3 regions of the Amycolatopsis sp. NPDC089917 genome follow, and region 1 is predicted to be linked to each of the others. Evidence: riboswitches for the same ligand, from Rfam matches in the RefSeq annotation. Region 1 holds a riboswitch; each other region holds the start of a gene.
What was found. Region 1 has a riboswitch for S-adenosylmethionine ahead of AB0N89_RS17420 (ATP-binding cassette domain-containing protein). Riboswitches for the same ligand answer to the same signal wherever they lie in the genome.
Positions count from the first base shown of each region.

Region 1 (2,258 bases):
GGCTCGCTGACCCTCGGGATGCTCGCGACCGGAGCCGAGGTCGTCGCGGTCGAAATCGATCTCGTGCTGGCCGGACGGCTGCCGAACACCGCGGCCGAACGAGGCGGGGCCGAAAGGCTCACGGTCGTCGGGGCGGACGCTCTGCGGATCACGGCGGACGACTTGCCCTCGCAGCCGACCGCGCTCGTCGCGAACCTGCCGTACAACGTCGCCGTGCCCGTCGTGCTTCACCTGCTGGCCGAGTTGCCGTCGCTGACCAGCGGTCTCGTAATGGTCCAGACCGAGGTCGCGGACCGTATGGCGGCCGGCCCGGGAAGCCGGACTTATGGCGTGCCCAGCGTCAAGCTGGCGTGGTACGGCAAGGCGCGCAAGGTCGCCGCGGTGCCCCGTGCGGTCTTCTGGCCTGTTCCGAACGTGGATTCCGCGCTGGTCGCTTTCGAGCGTGGCGACGTGGTGTCGTCCGTGGAGCGCGAGCGGTTGTTCGCGGTGGTCGATGCCGCCTTCTCGCAGCGTCGGAAGACTCTGCGTGCGGCGTTGGCGTCATGGGCGGGTTCCGCCGAACGGGCGGGGGAGTTGCTCGAAAAGGCGGGTATCGACCCCAAAACCCGTGGAGAGCAGTTGGATGTCCATCAGTTCGCCCGGATCGCCGCCGCGGCAGGCTGACCATCTGTCGCAGGTGTGACCGGCGCCGCGTGAGCGCGGTGCCGGTGGATGTCAGCACGACTGCGTAACCCTCTCCTGGATCTGCATGATCCACATCTGTCTTCGCAGGCAGCGGCCTCGCCGTAGCACGAATGCGTCCGCCTTTGTCTCAAAATATGGACAGCTCATCCTGTATGATGGACGCGACCAGACGTGTGATCTGCGCCTACGCGCTTGCTTTCATCCAGTGGGATCGGTTTTACTCAGTGAGCCATCCCGAGCGACTGAGAGACCTGGCTCGCCGAAGTCGCAGCAACCACCCTCCACAGGGCAGGTGCTACAGCCAGGACCGATGGAGGCTGTGCCTAATGAACAGGGTCACCCACCCGCTCCTGCTGACCAGGCGACGTGTCGTCGATGAAGGTCGCCGCACGGTAAGTGCGTGTCGACGCTCCACCGTTACTGCCTGAGTCTCTTTTCCCTTACCTCTGAAACCCGTCCGCTCAGGACGGTCACTCGGTGACGGTTGGCGCGCTCGAAAGAAGCAGCGCCCCATTTGCATGGAGCCTTTCGTGATCACTGTCGAAAACCTGTCCAAGTCCTTTCCCCTCAACGGAAATCCCGTCGTCGCCCTGCGCGACGTGAGCGTGGACATCCAGGCGGGCTCGCTGTTCGGAGTCGTCGGTCCGGCCGGCTCGGGCAAGTCGACCCTCGCTCGTTGCATCGGGCTCCAGGAGCGCCCCGACCGGGGTGTCGTCCGCCTCGACGGCCTCAACACCGGAACCCTCGACGGTCGCCGTCTGCGCGAGATCCGCCGCCAGGTCGGTGTCGTGAGCACCAAGCCGGAGCTGCTCGCCGAGCGCACCATCGCCGGCAACATCGCGTCGCCGCTCGAGCAGCTCGGCCTCGACGGACCGCAGCGCCGCAACCGGGTCGGCAACCTGCTCGACCTGGTCGGGCTCACCCCACGAGCCGGGCAGCGACCGGGCGAACTGTCCGAGGGGCAGCTGCGCCGAGTGGCCATCGCCAAGGCCTTGGCCGCCGGGCCGTCCGTGCTTTTGGCCGACGACCCGACCTCGGGTGTGCAGCCCGAAGAGTCCGGCGCGGTCCTGACCGTGCTCGACCGGGCGCGTGCCGAGCTCGGGGTCACCGTGCTGCTCACCACTCCCGACGCCGGCGTCGTCCGTCGTGTGTGCGACGACGTCGCGGTCCTCGAGGCCGGGGCGGTCATCGAACGCGGATCGGTGCTCGACCTGATCTCCGACCCGAACAGCCGGACCGCGCAGGCGCTGCTGCCCACGATCGAGACCGGCCGGGCGCAGGCCTCGAAGTACGACCGCGCGGTGGACGTCGTGCTCGTCGGTTTCGCTTCGGTCGGCGCGCTGCTGCCCGAGGCAGCCGGTCGCTTCGACGTCGAACTCGCCACCATCGGGGGCGGCCTGACCCGGATCGGCGACACGCCGGTCGGCCGGTTCCGCCTCGGTGTGCGTGGTGAGCGCGCGGACGCCGCCCTCGCCTGGATCGCCGAACGCGGCGGCCACGTGACCCACCCGGTCCGCGGACCGCAGGGCGTCGCAGCCTGATTTCTCCGAGAATGGGCCGCTCAGGACGAAATC
Region 1 is NZ_JBFBGL010000021.1:32,801-35,058, reverse strand. It holds gene rsmA (16S rRNA (adenine(1518)-N(6)/adenine(1519)-N(6))-dimethyltransferase RsmA) at 1-663, shown strand, start outside; SAM riboswitch class I at 911-1,001, shown strand; gene AB0N89_RS17420 (ATP-binding cassette domain-containing protein) at 1,215-2,225, shown strand.

Region 2 (2,258 bases), on a different contig from region 1:
AACTCCTGCAGGTCCGGATCAACGCAGGATCCAAGATGCACGGCGTCTACCTGGCCGAACTGCGGCTGCCGGTGGGGGCGACGATCAGCCTCCTCGTCCGCGGCGGCGCCGGCTTCACGCCCAACAAGAACACCCGCCTCCAGGAACGCGACCAGTTACTCGTCGTGACCACCTCCGACGCCCGTGACGCGGCCGAACGACGGCTCCGCGCCGTCGACCGCGCCGGACGCCTCGCCAGGTGGAAGGGCGAATCCGGCCAGTAGGTCACGAACCGGCACCAGCTGTTCGTCGGTTGATCTCAGAAAATTCTTCCCTTTGTACTCCTTTTGGATTACTTTCCCGGCAATCGACTCCATCGAATGGGTGAGTGTCACGGGGTAAGGAGTACGCAAGGTGACGAAACTTCCTGCACGGTTCGCCGGTCTGGGGGCCGCGGCCACACTCGTCGGAGTGGTTCTCGCCGCGCCGGCGGCTTCCGCGGCCGGCGCCTTCCCGGCGTTCGGCTTGCCCTTCGACACGGGCCAGTCGGTCTACTCGGCGGGGATCCACTCGGACGACGGGAACTCCGGCGTGAAGAACGCCATCGACTTCAGTCCCGGTGACAAGACCGTCCGCGCCCCGCTGGCCGGCACGGTCCGGATCCAGCACTGCTCGGGCGGTGACTGGGTGACCGTCGATCACGACGGCGGCTGGCGGACCGGGTACTACCACATGGAGCGCATTTCGGTCACCGACGGCCAGAAGGTCGCTCCTGGCGACGCCCTCGGCCGGACCGGCAACGCGCTGCCCTGCGGTGGCAGCAGCACCGGCGCCCACGTGCACTTCACCCTGTGGACCCTGCCCGCGGCCGCGGCCCAGGGCGGCGACTCGCGCGACTTCGGCGTCGGCGCGGGCAACTGGAACGGCATGTCCTACGACGAGGTCTCGACCAAGGTCGCCGAGGCCTACGGCGAGGCTGTCGACGGCAAGACGTTCGGCGGCTGGCAGTTCACCGCGGGCACCGATCAGTACTCCGGTACCGCGACCGAGGTCTCTTCGCGTTCGATCGTCCCGTTGCCGGGCCGATTCCGCGTCTGACCTCCCGTTGCCCGGCGCGGCGCGGCGCCGGGCAACGGTTCTTTTCGCTTGCGGAGTACGTGAGCGGCGTCTCAAGATGCGGACAAGGGGTGGCTTGATCGCCCGCTGATCCGCTAACTTCGTTCGTAGGTCACGAGTGTCAGCGTCAAGCCCCGGCTAGCTGGCCGGCAACCCTCCTTCCGCGGTGGGGTGCCCCGGGTGAGGACCTGGCTCGTCGCGTGGTGCGACGGGCAAGCGCGGGATCCTCGTCGGGTCCCCTGGCCCGGAGGATGACCATGACTCTCGCTCTCGAACGCACGAACGCCCCCGCCGCCGTCGCGGAAACCGTTGTCTCGCACGAAATTCCGACGGTGGCGTGTGCCGGTCTGCGGGTTCCGCTGGTCACCGGCGGCGAAATCGGCTACGCCAACCTCGATCACGCGGCGAGCGCCCCGTGTCTGGACAAGGTGCGCGACGCGGTCGACGAGTTCCTTCCCTGGTACGCCAGCGTCCACCGCGGCGCCGGGTTCGCCTCGCAGATCTCCACCAGGCTTTACGAGCGCACGCGCGGGATCCTGCGCGACTTCGTCGACGCGCGGTCGACCGATACCGTCGTTTTCACCCGCAACACCACCGATTCCTTCAACCTTCTCGCCCGTAGCCTGCCGAAGCACACGTCGGTCGTCGTGTTCGACACCGACCACCACGCCGCGCTGCTGCCGTGGAAGGGCCCGAACGTCCGCCGGATCGAGACCCCGCGCACCCGCCTCGCCGCGGTGTCCGCTGTGGACGAAGCGCTCGCGGACTGCCCGCAGGGCCCGCGGCTGGTCGTCATCACCGGCGCGTCCAACGTGACCGGGGAACTGTTGCCCGTCAAGGAGATCGCGGCCGTCGCGCGCCGGCACGGCGCCCGGATCGCGCTGGACGCGGCGCAGCTCGCGCCGCACCGCAAGATCTCCGTGCGCAAGCTGGACGTCGACTACATCGCGCTGTCGGGCCACAAGCTGTACGCGCCCTTCGGCGCCGGTGCGCTGATCGGCCGTGCCGACTGGCTGCGCGCCGCCCAGCCGTACCTCGCCGGCGGCGGTGCGACGAAGCTCGTCACCCGCGAAGCCGAAGACTTCGGCGTGGTCTGGAACGCGGGCGCCGAGCGGCACGAAGCAGGTTCCCCCAACACCGTCGGCGTCTACGCGCTCGGCGTC
Region 2 is NZ_JBFBGL010000003.1:195,905-198,162, reverse strand. It holds gene AB0N89_RS04305 (potassium/proton antiporter) at 1-263, shown strand, start outside; gene AB0N89_RS04300 (M23 family metallopeptidase) at 394-1,077, shown strand; SAM riboswitch class IV at 1,206-1,320, shown strand; gene AB0N89_RS04295 (aminotransferase class V-fold PLP-dependent enzyme) at 1,353-2,258, shown strand, end outside.
Region 2: linked by a shared signal. The riboswitch ahead of AB0N89_RS04295 (aminotransferase class V-fold PLP-dependent enzyme) and the one ahead of AB0N89_RS17420 (ATP-binding cassette domain-containing protein) in region 1 are both predicted to bind S-adenosylmethionine.

Region 3 (2,258 bases), on a different contig from region 1:
CACCGACGCGCGGGGCCTCGCCTTGGTGCGTCGGGGTGAGCCCCGCGGCCCGCCTCGTTCGTGAGGCGGGCCGGCGGGAACTCAGAGGCCGAGAGCCTCGCGGACCGCGTCGGCCGAGGCGCTGACAGTGGCCTTCGGGCCGATCTTGTCCTCGACGGCGTCGAGGGTCTTGAGGCCGTCGCCGGTGATCAGGAGAACGATCTCCTCGTCGGGGTTGAGCTTGCCGGTCTCGATGAGCTTCTTCGCCGTCGCGACGGTGACCCCGCCGGCGGTCTCGGTGAAGATGCCCTCGGTGCGGGCGAGCAGCCGGATGCCCTCGACGACCTCTTCGTCGGTGACGTCTTCGATCGCGCCGCCGGTGCGGTTGACCACGTCGAGGACGTAGGGGCCGTCGGCCGGGTTGCCGATCGCCAGCGACCGGGCGATGGTGTCCGGCTTGACCGGCTGGACGACGTCGTGACCCGCGCGGAAGGCCGCCGAGACGGGGGAACACCCGGTGGCCTGCGCGCCGAACACCTTGTACGGCGTTTCGTCGACGAGGCCGAGCTGCCCGAACTCGCGGAAACCCTTGTCCACCTTGGTGAGCTGCGAACCGGAGGCGATCGGCACCACGATCTGGGAGGGAAGCCGCCAGCCGAGCTGCTCGGCGACCTCGAAGGCCAGCGTCTTGGAGCCTTCGGAGTAGTACGGCCGGACGTTCACGTTGACGAACGCCCAGGTCTCCTGCTCGGCCGCGAGCTGGGTGGCGAGCCGGTTCACGTCGTCGTAGTTGCCGTCGACCGCGATCAGGTCGCCGTCGTACACGGCGGTGGTGAGGATCTTGGCGCGCTCAAGGGTCTTCGGGATCAGCACGACCGACCGCCAGCCCGCGCGGGCCGCGGCGGCGGCGACCGCGTTGGCCAGGTTGCCGGTCGACGGACAGGCGAGCACGTCGAACCCGAACTCGCGGGCGGCGGCCAGTGCGACGGCGACCACGCGGTCCTTGAACGAGTGAGTGGGATTGCCGGTGTCGTCCTTGACCCAGACCTTCTTGACGCCCAAGGCTTTCGCGAGCCTGTCGGCCTGGATCAGCCGGGTGGCGCCGGGTTCGGTGTTGGGGATCTCTTCGACGTTCGAGGGAACGGGAAGGAGCTTCTTGTAGCGCCAGATGTTCTTCGGCCCGGCTTCGATGTCCTCGCGGCGCACGCGGCCGAAGTCGTAGGCGACCTCGAGCGGCGAGAAGTCCTCGGCGGAAACGAATTCGGGAGCGAGCGGCTGCCGGTGGCCCTCTTCCTTCGACACCAGTTCGACGGCCGGTCCGAGATCCGGGGTCTTGGTGGTGGAAGTCGTGCCGAGGGTTGCGGTCATCGCGAGGTTCCTTTCCTCATCTGCCCCGCCGTGGCGGGCCGGAATTGGCACCGTGTTCGTCAGCTACCCCGCGATCGCGGGATGACAGGCTGACGCCGGTTGCCGGGGCTTCATCGGGCCGTTCCCTCTGCCCCTCTGGATGAGCGGTATTCGATTGTCGGCACGCGCGTGATCGCGTCGCCTCGCCAACACCGTACGACATGAGGCTCAGATGGGGCCACCGTGCCCGGAACACATCACCGGACAAAGCACACGAGAGGAGGAGTGGCAGGATCGTCACCGTGACGACGCAAGCTTCCGCCCCATCGCCGCTGGTCCTGGTTCTCGGTGAGGAAGAGCTGCTGATCGAACGCGCGGTCCGCAGCGCCTCGGACGCGGCCAAAGCGGCCGATCCGACGGCGGATCTGACCCGGATCCGGGTGTCGGACCTCACAGTCCCCGCCCTCGCGGAGATGGTCAGCCCCTCGCTGTTCGCCGAGGGCAGGGTGATCGTCCTCGAATCCGCGCACGACATCTCGCAGGAGCTCTCCGACGGGGTGATGGCCTACGTCAAGGCGCCCGCCGACGGCATCGTGCTCGTCGTCGTGCACAGCGGAGGCGGCCGGAGCAAGGCCGCGAAGGCGCTTCCGGCGGCCCTGAAAAAGGCCGGGGCGGAGATCGTCGAGTGCCCGAAGCTGACCAAGCCCGCCGAACGGGAATCCTTTGTCCGCAACGAGGTCCGCCGGGTAGGCGGGAAGATCGACGGTGCGGCCGTGCTCGCGCTGATCGACGCCGTCGGCTCGGATCTGCGCGAGCTGTCGTCGGCCGCGACCCAGCTCGTCGCGGACGCCGGTGGCACGGTCGACGAGCAGGCTGTCCGGCGCTATCACCGGGGGCGCGCGGACGTGAACGGGTTCGCCGTCGCCGAGAAG
Region 3 is NZ_JBFBGL010000024.1:56,738-58,995, forward strand. It holds gene AB0N89_RS19185 (ComEC/Rec2 family competence protein) at 1-64, shown strand, start outside; gene thrC (threonine synthase) at 82-1,347, opposite strand; SAM riboswitch class I at 1,361-1,493, opposite strand; gene holA (DNA polymerase III subunit delta) at 1,629-2,258, shown strand, end outside.
Region 3: linked by a shared signal. The riboswitch ahead of thrC (threonine synthase) and the one ahead of AB0N89_RS17420 (ATP-binding cassette domain-containing protein) in region 1 are both predicted to bind S-adenosylmethionine.